3 regions of the Streptomyces sp. 2-1 genome follow, and region 2 is predicted to be linked to each of the others. Evidence: riboswitches for the same ligand, from Rfam matches in the RefSeq annotation. Region 2 holds a riboswitch; each other region holds the start of a gene.

Region 1 (4,586 bases), 6.3 Mb from region 2:
GGGGCGGTCCGGGTCGTAGCCGCGGAGGTTGACGTAGAGCTGGCCGTCGGGGAAGCGGTGCCGGGTGCGGTGCGCCCAGTGCACGGCCAGTGCGGTCTTGCCCACCCCGGCCGTGCCGGAGACGACCGAGACGGCCCCGGCCGTCGGGCTGTCCGCCGCCGCGGCCAGCAGCCGGTCCAGTGCGGACAGTTCGGGGTCACGGCCCGCGAAGTCGGGTACGTCCGCGGGTAGTTGCGCGGGTAATCGGTGCGCCGAAGTCGGGTACGGGGGTACGTGGGCGGGCACCTGCGCGGGCAACTCGGCGGCGCTTGCCGTGACAGGGCCACCGGCGGCGTCGCGGGGAGCGTGCCCGGCGCCGGGAGCGGGGGGCCGGGTGCGGCGGCGCAGCAGGGCGGCATACGCCTCGGCCAGCGCGGGGCCGGGGTCGACGCCGAGTTCGTCGGCCAGCCGACGGCGGCTCCGCCGGTAGACGGCGACCGCCTGGTCACGTCGCCCGACTGCCTCGTACGCCCGGATCAGCCTCGCCTGGGCGTCCTCGTCCAGCGGCTGCGCGACCGCGGCCTCCTCCAGGACGGGCAGCGCGTCGGCGCTCCGGCCCGCCGCGATCATGGCCTCGCCGTACTGGGCGACCGCCCCTCGACGTTCCTCCGCCAGCGCGACGACCACCGGGTGTGCGGAGAGGAAGGGCAGGTCCGCGAGGGGCGGTTGCTGCCACAGCCCGAGCGCGTCGGCGAGCAGCGCGGCGGCCCGTTCCTGGCCGCCGCCCCGCCCGTCCCGTCGTACGGTCACCGCCCCGGCGACCAGGGCCCTGAAGCGCAGCAGGTCGATGGCGTCGTACGGGACGCGCAGCGCGTAGCCGTCGCCGAGCCGGGGGAGCAGCGTGCTTCGAGCGCGTGGTGGGCGGTCCGGTTCGAGCAGGTGGCGCAGGTGCTTGATGTGGGTCTGGACGACGTTCGACGCGGTCGCCGGCGGGTGCTCGCCCCACAGCGCGTCCGCGAGTCCGAAGAACGGCAGTTGCTGTCCACGGGACACGGCGAGCAGGGCGAGTACCGCGCGGCGCTGGGGCGAACCGAGGTCGAGGCGGGTGGCGTCCCGCCAGGCGCAGACCGGCCCGAGTACCTGAATGCGCATGCGTCCCCCGCCCGCCGTTTTACAACTCCCTCACCATTCCCTTTCTCTATCCTCGTTTTCTGCATATCCGGAAGGCGTATTCAGGCCCACTGCCGCGCAGTTGGCCGCATCGGCCCGTGGGTCTGCGCTCGGCGCTCGGCGCTCGGCGGTCAGCGCTCAGCGCTCAGCGGTCAACGCTCGTCGACGGAGAGGTCCGGGTGATCGCCGAGGCGTCGTACGTACTCCTCGATGTGGCGGTACGCGGCGAGGGTGCCGGCCGCGTCGAAGTGGTCGAGGTGGGTGAGCGTCACCCAGAGGTCCCTGTCCGCGGTGCCGAGTTCGTCGCCCGACACGTAGGGCCGGCGGGCGAGTTGCCGGTCGAGCCGATCCAGTGCGGACGCACATGCCCCGTCGGCGAGCAGGCCGGCGAGGTCGCGGAGGATGTCGGGGGCGTGGTTGCTGACGACGCGTCCGCTCCAGCGGTCGCACAGCGCGGGCGCGGTGAGCGGGCCGTCGTAGTGGTGCCAGGTCGCCTCGTAGGCGCCGCGCAGCGATGCGAAGGCCTCGGGTGTCTCGGCGGGGAGCTTCAGGACCGTGGTGGTGAGCGAGCCCGTGAGGCCGAGCAGGTCGAGGACGACCGCCACGCGCCCCGAGTAGGGACAGGCCTCGGACAGGTACAGCTGATAGCGGTGCGGCGCAGGGTAGAAGCCGCCCGCGAGACCCACGCCGATACGGCCGCGGAAGCGGTGCGGACGGGCGGCCGGAGCGGGGGCGGGCGTGCCACCGGCGGCCGTGCCGCAGCCGGACGAGTGGGAGGCCGATGGGTGGGGGCCGGAGGAATGGGAGGCGGTTGCGCGGGAGGCCGTCGTGGTGAAGGTGTCAGTGCTGCTGGAACCGCGGGAAACTGTCTCGGGCATGACTCTCCAGGGGGAACGCGGAGGCCCTGGCCGCCTCGTGGGCGCCAGTGGCGGAACGGAGTGACTGCGCTGCCGTACAGGTCCGGATCGGTCGGACGTGTAGCGGATCAGTAAGCGCTGGAGACACGCGACAAATCGATGTGCAGGCGCCTCGTCAAGCCGTTCCTGGACAATTCCCACCGGTCCTGCCGTCGGGGCTCGCGAGACGCGAGACCACGCTTGCCCCGCCGCTCCGGCGGAACCCGGTCGTCACCCGGGGCACCCCGTCGCGGTGGAAGGGTTGCCTGCCAGCGGGCCGGGGCCGATGACCGCACGAACGGGGAATCCCCGCACGACGGGCGCTGGCAATCGTGACCGTCCCCGCCAGTGTTGATGCGGTCCGCGGGGCCGTCAAGACGGCGTCTCAACAACTGGGCATCCGGCCGCCGGACCGGCTTCGCGCCCTGCACTCGTGTCGCACCGGCGTCGCACTGGCTTCGCACCTCGTGATGAGGAACCCCCGCCGACAAAGAACTCCCCATGGCCGGAAGAAAAGGCACAGCCGTACTGTTGTGCCCGTTGACGACGAGGCGGTGCCCGATCGAGGGCCCGCGAACGCGAGGTCGGCCGGACCCCTGGTCCGCCGAGCAGGAAGGGCGGAGGTGACGCAAGTGCCAGCGCGAACGGTGTCCCGCCGCAGCGTCCCGAAGGCCGCCCCGCTCCATCGCGTACGCCTCTACTCCCGGCCGCACATCGACCTGTTGCGCGTCGCCGGCGCGCTCTGTTGCTCCTGACCTGTATCCCACGCGGTCGCGCCCTTCGGTGAGGGCCGGCCTTCTCGTACGGTCGATCAGGAAGGCACACCTCCCGTGTCCTCAGCACCTTCTGCCCTGCCCACTTCCGCGCATCTGCACCTCGCCGTGGCGCTCGACGGCGCCGGCTGGCACCCCGCCGCCTGGCGCGAACCGGTGGCCCGCCCGCGCGAACTCTTCACTGCCCAGTACTGGGCCGACCTCGTCGCCGAGGCCGAGCGCGGTCTCCTCGACTTCGTGACCTTCGAGGACGGCCTCGGACTGCAGTCCTCGCACTTCATCGAGCCGGACGGGCGGACCGACCAGGTCCGCGGCCGGCTCGACGCCGTTCTCGTCGCCGCCCGCATCGCCCCGCTGACCCGCCACATAGGTCTGGTGCCGACCGTGGTGTCCACCCACACGGAGCCGTTCCACATCTCCAAGGCCATCGCCACCCTCGACTATGTGAGTGGCGGCCGGGCAGGCCTGCGCGTGCAGTTGACGGCACGACAGAACGAGGCGGCGCACTTCGGCCGCCGTACGCTGCCCCGCCTGGACGCCTACGACAGCCCGGCCACCCAGGACGTGGTGACCGAACTCTTCGACGAGACGGCCGACTACGTCGAGGTCGTACGCAGACTCTGGGACAGCTGGGAGGACGACGCCGAGATCCGGGACGTGGCCACCGGCCGCTTCGTCGACCGCGACAAGCTCCACTACATCGACTTCGAGGGCCCGCACTTCAGCGTCAAGGGGCCTTCCATCACCCCGCGTCCGCCCCAGGGTCAGCCCGTCGTCAGCGCCCTCGCGCACCAGACCGTCCCGTACCGGCTGGTGGCCCGCGCCACCGACGTCGGCTACGTCACCCCGCACAACACCGAACAGGCCCGCGCGATCGTCGCCGAGATCCGCGCCGAACAGACCCTCGTCGGCCGCGCGGACCAACCCCTGCACGTCTTCGGTGACTTGGTGGTCTTCCTGGACGAGGATCCGGCCGCCGCGGCCGCCCACAAGGACCGTCTCGACGCCCTCGCGGGGCAGCCGTTCACCAGCGACGCCCGCGTCTTCACCGGCACACCCGCCCAACTCGCCGACCTGCTCCAGGAGTTGTGGTCGGCCGGGCTGAGCGGCTTCCGGCTGCGCCCCGCCGTCCTCGGGCACGACCTGCCGGCCATCACCCGGGGCCTGGTCCCCGAACTCCAGCGCCGGGGCGCCTTCCGCAGCGCCTACGAGGCCGACACCCTGCGCGGACTGCTCGGGCTCGCCCGCCCGGCCAACCGCTACGCCGCCAACGGCAACGCCACCGGCGCCGCTGCCGCCGACGCCACCGCCGCTGCCAACGCCACCGCCTGAGCCGGACGGAGACCGCAGGACCATGAGCAAGCCGCTGAAGCAGATCCACCTGGCCGCCCACTTCCCCGGCGTCAACAACACCACCGTCTGGAGCGACCCGGAGGCCGGCAGCCACATCGAGTTCAGCTCCTTCGTGCACTTCGCGCGGACCGCCGAGCGCGCCAAGTTCGACTTCCTCTTCCTCGCCGAAGGGCTGCGACTGCGCGAACAGGGCGGAAGAATCTACGACTTGGACGTCGTCGGCCGACCCGACACCTTCACCGTCCTCACCGCGCTCGCCGCCGTCACCCAGCACCTCGGCCTGACCGGAACCATCAACTCCACGTTCAACGAGCCCTACGAGGTGGCCCGCCAGTTCGCCAGCCTCGACCACCTCTCGGACGGACGCGCCGCCTGGAACGTCGTCACCTCCTGGGACGCCTTCACCGGCGAGAAC
Region 2 (4,586 bases):
AGATCGCCGGGTTCGTGGTGGCGCTGCGGGCCAAGGGCGAGACCGTCGAGGAGATCGTCGGGTTCGTTCAGGCGATGTACGAGCACGCGAACGTGATCGAGGTGCCGGGGGAGACCGTCGACATCGTCGGTACGGGCGGCGACGGGGCGAAGACCGTCAACATCTCCACCATGTCGGCGATCGTCATCGCCGGTACGGGCGCCAAGGTCGTCAAGCACGGCAACCGGGCGGCCTCCTCGGCGTCCGGGGCGTCCGACGTACTGGAGAAGCTCGGGGTCAACCTGGAGCTGCCGACGCACCGGGTGGCCCAGGTCGCCGAGACGGCCGGGATCACCTTCTGCTTCGCGGCGAAGTTCCATCCCGCGATGCGCTACGCGGGTGCCGCGCGTGGGCAGTTGGGGATCCGTACGGTCTTCAACGCGCTCGGTCCGCTGACCAACCCGGCGAAGGTGAAGTCGCAGGCCGTCGGGTGTGCCGATCCCCGGATGGCGCCGATCATGGCCGGGGTGTTCGCCGAGCGCGGCAACTCTTCGCTCGTCTTCCGCGGCGACGACGGGCTGGACGAGCTGACGACGACGGCCACGTCACGTGTGTGGGTCGTGCGGGACGGCAAGGTGCGCGAGGAGTCGTTCGATCCGCGTGACGTGGGGATCGAGCTGGTGCCCGTGGAGGCGTTGCGGGGGGCCGACGCCTCGTACAACGCGGATGTGGCCCGGCGGCTGCTGAACGGGGAGACCGGGCCTGTGCGGGACGCTGTGCTGCTGAACTCTGCGGCTGCGCTGGTGGCCCTTTCGCCGGGGGACGGGCCGCTCGCGGACCAGCTCCGGGCGGGGATGGCGAAGGCCGCGGACGCGATCGACTCCGGGGCGGCGAAGGCCACGCTGGAGCGGTGGGTGGCGGCGACCAACGCGTAGGCGCCGGCTGCGGGCCGGTAGGGCGTTTCTCGCCCCCGCCGCCCCTACCCAGTCCCGTCCCCTGGGGCTTCGCCCCAGACCCCGTGGGGTGGGTTGTCGGGTGGAGGTCGGCTGTTGCTGGCCGCGCAGTTCCCCGCGCCCCTGAAGACCTAGGGGCGCGGGGAACTGCGCAGTCTTTGGGGGTTCGGGGGCGGAGCCCCTGAGTCAGGGACGGGAATGGGTAGGGGCGGCGGGGGCGAAAAAGGCCCCGTCGCTCCCCGGGCGTCCCGGTATGCGGACGACGGGGTTGCGGTCGGATCATCGTGTGGCAAGATGCAGGCAGGTCATGAGCGACAGCCATCAGGCCCCGGCCGGCTGTCCGGCAACCCTCCGTCCGTGGCGGGGTGCCCCGGGTGAAGACCAGGCCGTAGGCAGTGAGGTCTACGGCAAGCGCGGACCCCTCGCATCACCAGGGGTCCTGGTCGTTCGAGGGAGTCTTCTGTGAGCCAGCGAATGCGATAGGGCGTCGAGCCCCGCCTCCGCACACCCCTTTTCACCTTCACCCACGCTTGAGCCGTACCCACTCGTACCCGCTCGCGTGGTGTTCCCGCCTGCCTCACAGGAGTTCGCCATGTCTGTTTCCACCGCTGCCGCCGCCGACCGGACCGCCTGCCAGGACACCTCCGGATCGCTGCCCGTTCTTGGACGAGACGTCACCGTCCCGCTCGTCACCGGCGGCGAGGTCACCTACGCCGCGCTCGACTACGCCGCCAGCGCCCCGGCCCTCCAGCGGGTGTGGGACGACGTGGCCGCGTACGCCCCGTACTACGGGAGCGTGCACCGCGGGGCCGGGTACCTCTCCCAGCTGTCCACCGATCTGTTCGAGAACGCCCGCAGGACCGTCGAGGAGTTCCTCGACTGCCGCGACGGCGACCAGGTCGTCTTCACCCGGTCCACCACCGACTCGCTCAACCTCCTCGCCGCCGCGCTCCCCGCCGACTGCCAGGTCTTCGTCTTCGAGACCGAGCACCACGCGTCCCTGCTGCCGTGGAGGGACGCCCGCGTCACCTACCTCAACGCCCCGCGCACCCCGGGCGAGGCCGTCGCGACGCTGGAGCGGGCGCTCGCCGAGCGGGACCCCCACGGCCCGGCGCTCGTGTGCGTCACCGGCGCCTCGAACGTCACCGGCGAGCTGTGGCCCGTACGCGAACTGGCCGCCGCCGCACACACGCACGGCGCCCGGATCGTGCTCGACGCCGCCCAGCTCGCACCCCACCACCCCGTGTCCGTACGGGAGTTGGACGTCGACTGGGTCGCCTTCTCCGGGCACAAGCTGTACGCGCCCTTCGGGTCCGGTGTCCTCGCCGGACGCGCCGACTGGCTGACCGCGGCCGAGCCGTACCTCGCGGGTGGCGGCGCCTCGCGGAAGGTCTCGCGGCGGGTGGACGGCGGCGTCGACGTCGAGTGGCACGAGAGCGCCGCACGGCACGAGGCCGGGTCGCCCAACGTCATCGGCGCCTACTCCATCGCCTCCGCCTGCAAGGCCCTCACCGAGGCCGGCTTCGACACACTGGTCGCCCGCGAGCAGCAGCTCATCGACACCGTCCGGACCGGGCTCGCCGAGGTGCCCGAAGTGCGTGTGCTCTCGCTCTTCGGTGACGACGCGCCCCGCGTCGGTGTCATCTCCTTCGTCGTCGAGGGCTGGAACAGCTCGCACTTCGCCGCCGCGCTCTCCGCCGAGTACGGCATCGGCGTGCGGGACGGTCTGTTCTGCGCGCACCCCCTCGTCCGCACCCTCCTCGGCAGCGACCCGCAGACCCAGGGCGAGTGCGGCGCCCCCGAGGCGGCACCCGGCGAGAAGTCCCTCAACGCCATTCGGGTCAGCTTCGGGGCCGGAACGCCCGACGAGCACGTCGAGCGGTTCGTCCGGGCCGTCAAGGAACTCGTGCGGGACGGTGCGCAGTGGAACTACCGCACTGTGGAAGGGCGTTGCGTCCCGGCGGTGTGATCTGGCGGGGCTCCCCGTGTGACCGCCGCCTGCGGTCACACGCCCGCCCCTCGTGGCAGCCCCGCCCCCAGCAGGATCATCCGCAGGGCGCGCTCGGTCGCGTCGGTGAGGAGTTCGGAGGCTCGTACGAGGGCCTCGGCCAGGGCCATCGGGGCGGGCAGGATGCCGGTGAAGGCGTCCACGCCCGGGACCGTGTGGGCGCCCTCGCCCAGGGTGCCCGCCAGGGCGAGGACCGGGCGTCCGTTCAGCTTGGCTCGGCGGGCCACCTCGGCCGGGACCTTGCCGCGCGGGGTCTGGTGGTCCAGGGCGCCCTCGGCGGTGAGGACCAGGTCGGCGCGGGCGAGGCGGGCGTCCAGGTCGAGGTGGTCGAGGAGCACCTCGAAGCGGGGGAGCAGACGGGCGCCGAGAGCGGCGAGGCCCGCGCCCAGGCCGCCGGAGGCACCCGTGCCGGGGCCGCCGTACAGGTCGCAGGTGACCGGGAGGTCCCGGGTGAGGACGTACGCCCAGTTCTCCAGGCCCGCGGACAACTCCTCGACCTGTGCCGGGGTGGCGCCCTTCTGCGGGCCGAAGACGCGGGCGACTCCGCGTTCGCCGCACAGCACGTTGTACGGGTTGCAGGCGACGAGCAGTTCCGTGTGGGCGAGGCGGGGGTCGAGGCCCTTCGGGTCGATGTGGTGCAGGCGGATCAACTCCCGGCCACCCTGGGGGAGTTCGAAGCCGTCCTGGTCCAGTAGGCGGGCGCCGAGCGCCTGTAGGGCTCCGGCGCCCCCGTCCGACGTACCCGAGTCGCCGCAGCCGACGAGGATGCGGCGTACGCCCGTGTCGAGGGCGGCGCGGATCAGCTCGCCGACGCCGTACGTGGTGGTGGCGCCCGGGTCGCGCAGGCCGTGCGGGACGAGGGAGAGGCCGGCCACCGCCGCCATCTCCACGACGGCCGTGTCGGCGGAGCCGATGCCGGACCCGGTGCCGGTGCCGGATCCGGTGCCGAGCAGTGCGAAGTGGGTGCCCACGGGTTCGCCGAGCGGGCCGGTGGCGGGCAGGGCGACCAGCCGGCCCCCGGTCGCCGAGGCGAGGGCCCGGGCCGTCCCCTCGCCGCCGTCCACCAGAGGGATCAGGTCGACCTCGGCGTCCGGTACGACACGGCGTACGCCCGCCGCGATGGCGTCGGCGGCGGCCTGGGCGGACAGGGACTCCTTGAAGCCACTGGGGGCGACGGCGAAACGGGTCAGCATGGGAGGGGCTCCTTGAGGGCTTTGCGGCTAGGACGGTTTGGGGGCTTCCGGGCATCAGGGCTTCAGGACCGGGACGCCGAGCAGCGGCCACACGGTGAGGGCGAAGAGCAGGACGAGCGCCGCCGTCAGCGGGGCCAGGACCGCGGACAGGCGGAGCAGATCGCGCGGGGTGTAGGTCGGTGTGCCGGGTATCTCGGCGAAGAGCGTGACCGGCTTGGCCGAGGCCGGGAGCGTGTGGCAGAAGCCCGCCGCGGCCGTGGACGCCAGCGCGGCGGCGACCGGGTTGACCCCCGCGCCCACCGCCGCCGCGACCACCAGCGGTACGAGGACGGACGAGCGCGCCGAACGGGACTGCAGGACCAGATGGGCGGCCGTGCTCACCGCGACGACGAGCGCGAGGAACAGCCACGGGGCAACGTCCGCCGGCAGCCCGGACACCAGCCACCCCGCCGC
Region 3 (4,586 bases), 2.8 Mb from region 2:
CAATCGCGTCCTCGCCCAACTCCTCGTACGCCCCCGCCTCCCGCGAAAGCACCAGCACGCACCCGTCGTCCGAGACGACCGGCACCTCCTTGGCGACGAGGTTCATGCCGTCCCGGATGGGGTTGACGAGGGCCACGTCCGCCAGCCGATAGGAGGCCAGGGAACGGGCGAAGTCGTCCTTGAGGTTCAGCAGGACCGGGGTCCAACCGGGCGTCCCGTACTGGGAGTTGATCTCGTCGGCGACCCGCTGCACCTCGGCCGTGTAGTCGCGGTAGACCGCCAGGTCCTGCCGCGACGGGTACGCGAACGCCACGTGCACCACCCGCTCGCGCCACTCCGGCCGCTCCTCCAGGAGCTCCCGGAACGCGAGCAGTCCGCGCACGATGTTCTTGGACAGCTCGGTCCGGTCGACCCGCACGACCGCCTTGCGGGCGCTGCCGTCCGGAGCCGTGCCGATCTGCTCGCGCAGCACTGCCAGCCGCTCGTCCACGTCCGGCCGGTGCGAGCGCTCGCGCAGGAAGTCCGCGTCGGCCCCGAGACCGTGCACCCCGATCCGCGTACCGGAGGGGATCCCGGGACCCAGGACGGCGTGACAGCAGTCCGTGAACGCGTCCGCCCACCGCTGGGTGAGGAACGCGGCCCGGTCCGCGCCGAGGATCCCGCCGAGGACCTTCGCCGCGATGTCGTCCGGCAGCAGCCGGAAGTAGTCCGGCGGAGCCCACGGCGTGTGCGAGAAGTGCCCGATCCGCAGGTCGGGGCGGAGTTCGCGGAGCATCCGCGGGACCAGGACCAGGTGGTAGTCCTGTACTAGGACCGCGGCACCCTCCGCCGCCTCCTCGGCCAGGGCCTCGGCGAAGGCGTGGTTGTACGTCTCGTACGCCGCCCACTGGCGCCGGAACTCCTTGTCGAAGACCGGCTCCAGCGGTGTCTGGTAGAGCAGGTGGTTGACGAACCACAGCACGGAGTTGGCGATGTCGTTGTACGCGGCGGCGTGGGTGTCGGCGTCGATGTCCAGCATCCGCACGCCGTCCTCGCCCACCCCGCGTCGTACGGCCTCGCGGTCGCCGTCGCCGAGGGCCGAGCACACCCACAGGGCGCCCGCGTCCGGGCCGATCGCGGAGAGCCCGGAGACCAGGCCGCCTCCGCCGCGCTTGGCCGTGAGCGTGCCGGTCTCGTCCAGGGTGTACGAGACCGGGCCGCGATTGGAGGCGACCAGGATGTTGTGGGTGCCGCGGGTGGAGACCATGACACGAAATCTAGCCCCCGCTGTAAACGCTCAAACGTTCCCACCCGCCGCGGGGGCTGATCGCGCCCCGCGGCGGAGCCGCAAATGTCACCGCCCCGCGCCCCCAAAGGCCAAAAGATTGCGCAGTTCCCCGCGCCCCTTGAAAGCGGCCCCCTGCCTACGCGGCCTTCCTCTCCACGTACTCCTCGATCTCTGCCATCGGCGGCCTCTCCTCCATGTCCACCGAGTACGTGCGGGGCTCGAAGCCGTTCTCGCCGCGTTCGAACTGGGTGAGGGAGGGGCGGATCATGTGGCCGCGGGCCAGGCGGAGCTGGGCGGTGCGGTAGATCGCGGCGGACATGCGGCCCAGGGCCTGGCCGTCCTGGTGGCGGTGTTTGCGGACGCCGACGTCGACCTGGGCCAGGGCGTCCAGGCCCACCAGGTGCAGCGCGTCGACCAGCATGCCCAGCTCGACGCCGTATCCGACGGGGAACGGGAGCTGTTCGAGGAGGGAGCGGCGGGCCGCGTACTCCCCGCCCAGCGGCTGGACGAAGCCGGCCAGCTGCGGCCAGTGCATGTTGAGGAGCGGACGGGCCATGAGTTCCGTAACCCGACCCCCCTGACCTGCGGCGGAGCCCAGCGGGCGGTCGTACATCGCCTTGACGAGGTCCACGCCCGGGTCGGTGAGGAGCGGGCCGACGATCCCGGAGACGAAGTCCGCCGAGAACTCCTTGAGGTCCGCGTCGACGAAGGCGACGATGTCCCCGCTGGTGACGAGGAGCGAGCGCCACAGCACCTCGCCCTTGCCGGGGACGGCAGGCAGCCGGGGCAGGATCTCGTCCCGGTGCACGACGAGGGCTCCCGCGTCGGCGGCGACCTCGGAGGTGCGGTCCGTCGAACCCGAGTCGATCACCACGATCTCGTCGACGAGCGGCACCTTCCTGGTCATCAGCTCACGGCGGATGATCGCGACGATCTCGCCGACGGTCTCCTCCTCGTTGAGCGCGGGCAGTACGACACTCACCGTGGAGCCGGTGGCACGCTTCGCGGCGATGAGTTTCTTGAGCGGGCGGTCCTCGACGGACCAGGAGCGCGTGCTCAGCCAGCGCTCGACGTCTTCCAGCACGTGCGGCTCTCCCTTGCGTTCATTGGGATGCGTGTGCCCGGCGCGAGGCACTGTCGGGTGCGTCACTGTCATCTCGCGGTTCGGACGGCTCTCTCCACCATCCAGGCCTTCGGTTACAGTCTTGAACAACGCTGATGACCATCGCATGTCGGGGGTCGTTGCGTGCACAACCAAAACCAGAGCCAGAACCACAACTGAATACCGCTCATCCAGAGGGGCAGAGGGATACGGCCCGTTGAAGCCCCGGCAACCCTCCAGCCGGTCTCGTCCTGATCATCGTCGATCAGCGCAGCGAGGCTCCCGGCTAGGGAAGGTGCCAAATCCGTCTCACGGCGAAGTGCGTCGTGAGGAAGATGAGGAGAAAGGGCCTCGCCTCCATGGCTGCGCAGACAGTTGCAAGCACCACGAACTCCACCCCCGCCGCGAACTCCGTCGACCTCGGCCCGGCCGCCGCGCTTTCCTGCCGTGAATGCGGCCACCGCGTCCCGCTCGGTCCGGTCTTCGCCTGCGAGGAGTGTTTCGGCCCGCTGGAGATCGCGTACGACTTCTCGGCCTATGACGCCGAGGAGCTCCGCAAGCGGATCGAGGCGGGCCCCGCGAACATCTGGCGGTACGCGCCGCTGCTGCCCGTCCCCGCGGACGTGGCCGACAAGCCGAACATCAACCCCGGCTGGACCAAGCTCGTCCAGGCCGACAACCTCGCGCGCGAGCTGGGTGTCGACGCCGGCAAGCTCTTCGTGAAGGACGACTCCGGGAACCCGACGCACTCCTTCAAGGACCGTGTCGTCGCCCAGGCCATCGAGGCCGCCCGCGCCTTCAACTTCACGACCCTCTCCTGCTCCTCCACCGGCAACCTCGCCGGCGCGGTGGGCGCCGCCGCCGCGCGCGCCGGCTTCCGGTCCTGCGTGTTCATCCCGCACGACCTGGAGCAGGGCAAGGTCGTCATGGCCGCGGTCTACGGCGGCGAGCTCGTCGGCATCGAGGGCAACTACGACGACGTGAACCGCTTCTGCTCCGAGCTGATCGGCGACCCGGCGGGCGAGGGCTGGGGCTTCGTCAACGTCAACCTGCGGCCGTACTACGCGGAGGGCTCCAAGACCCTCGCGTACGAGATCTGTGAGCAGCTCGGCTGGCAGCTGCCCGACCAGCTCGTCGTGCCCATCGCCTCCGGCTCGCAGCTCACGAAGATCGACAAGGGTCTGCAGGAGCTGATCAAGCTCGGGCTCGTCGAGGACAAGCCGTACAAGATCTTCGGTGCGCAGGCCGAGGGCTGCTCGCCGGTGTCCGTGGCGTACAAGGCCGGGCACGATGTCGTACGGCCGCAGAAGCCGAACACGATCGCGAAGTCGCTGGCGATCGGAAATCCGGCGGACGGTCCTTATGTTCTCGATATCGCCCGGCGTACGGGTGGGGCCGTGGAGGACGTGAACGACGAGCAGGTGGTCGACGCGATCAAGTTGCTGGCGCGTACCGAGGGGATCTTTGCGGAGACCGCCGGTGGTGTGACGGTGGGGGTGGCGAAGAAGCTGATCGAGAACGGTCTGCTGGATCCGAGTCTGACCACGGTTGTCCTCAATACCGGTGATGGTCTGAAGACCCTGGACGCGGTTGCTTCCGACACGGGGCTGACCGCGACGATCCGGCCGAACCTGGATTCCTTCCGTGAGGCCGGGCTCGGCTAGTCGTTGTTCGCCGAAGACCGCGCAGTTCCCCGCGCCCCTGAATGGGCCACCCACTCCGACGGAGGTCTAACCCCATGAGCGTCAACGTTCGTATCCCCACCATCCTGCGCACCTACACGGGCGGCCAGGCCGAGGTTTCCGCCGAGGGTGGGACTCTCGGTGCGGTCATCGCCGATCTGGAGAAGAACCACGCCGGGATCTCAGCCCGGGTCCTGGACGACCAGGGACAGCTGCGGCGGTTCGTCAACGTGTACGTGAACGACGACGACGTCCGCTTCGAGCAGGGGCTGGAGACGGCGACGCCGGACGGGGCCGGGGTGTCGATCATTCCCGCCGTCGCCGGCGGCTGACCCGTCGGGAGCCGTGCCGAGGGCTGATCATTACCTTCGGTAACTGCCGTCACTGAGAGTTCATCGAATTGCCCCCTCCGTGAGAGAAGCGGAGGGGGCAATTCTGTATGGTTGAGCGCGGTACAGTTGGGGAACCTGCTTCGATCCGCACGCCGGGCGCATTGAGATCCCGCCCGAAGCCCGACAAGAAGTAGCCAAAGTGC

Evidence for each region. Region 2 has a riboswitch for S-adenosylmethionine ahead of ACN20J_RS14935 (aminotransferase class V-fold PLP-dependent enzyme). Riboswitches for the same ligand answer to the same signal wherever they lie in the genome.
Region 1: it holds a riboswitch for S-adenosylmethionine, as region 2 does, so the genes downstream of both, ACN20J_RS42370 (glutathione S-transferase C-terminal domain-containing protein) here and ACN20J_RS14935 (aminotransferase class V-fold PLP-dependent enzyme) in region 2, are expected to answer to the same signal.
Region 3: it holds a riboswitch for S-adenosylmethionine, as region 2 does, so the genes downstream of both, thrC (threonine synthase) here and ACN20J_RS14935 (aminotransferase class V-fold PLP-dependent enzyme) in region 2, are expected to answer to the same signal.

The regions. Positions count from the first base shown of each region.
Region 1 is NZ_CP183383.1:9,672,068-9,676,653, forward strand. It holds gene ACN20J_RS42365 (tetratricopeptide repeat protein) at 1-1,131, opposite strand, end outside; gene ACN20J_RS42370 (glutathione S-transferase C-terminal domain-containing protein) at 1,302-2,027, opposite strand; SAM riboswitch class IV at 2,238-2,383, opposite strand; gene ACN20J_RS42375 (putative leader peptide) at 2,678-2,800, shown strand; gene ACN20J_RS42380 (LLM class flavin-dependent oxidoreductase) at 2,876-4,150, shown strand; gene ACN20J_RS42385 (NtaA/DmoA family FMN-dependent monooxygenase) at 4,173-4,586, shown strand, end outside.
Region 2 is NZ_CP183383.1:3,384,179-3,388,764, reverse strand. It holds gene trpD (anthranilate phosphoribosyltransferase) at 1-914, shown strand, start outside; SAM riboswitch class IV at 1,236-1,352, shown strand; gene ACN20J_RS14935 (aminotransferase class V-fold PLP-dependent enzyme) at 1,525-2,901, shown strand; partial or broken gene ACN20J_RS14930 (glycerate kinase) at 2,862-4,133, opposite strand; gene ACN20J_RS14925 (SLC13 family permease) at 4,188-4,586, opposite strand, start outside.
Region 3 is NZ_CP183383.1:6,212,719-6,217,304, forward strand. It holds gene ACN20J_RS27590 (alpha,alpha-trehalose-phosphate synthase (UDP-forming)) at 1-1,246, opposite strand, end outside; gene ACN20J_RS27595 (glucosyl-3-phosphoglycerate synthase) at 1,404-2,351, opposite strand; SAM riboswitch class I at 2,554-2,711, shown strand; gene thrC (threonine synthase) at 2,729-4,033, shown strand; gene ACN20J_RS27605 (MoaD/ThiS family protein) at 4,108-4,383, shown strand.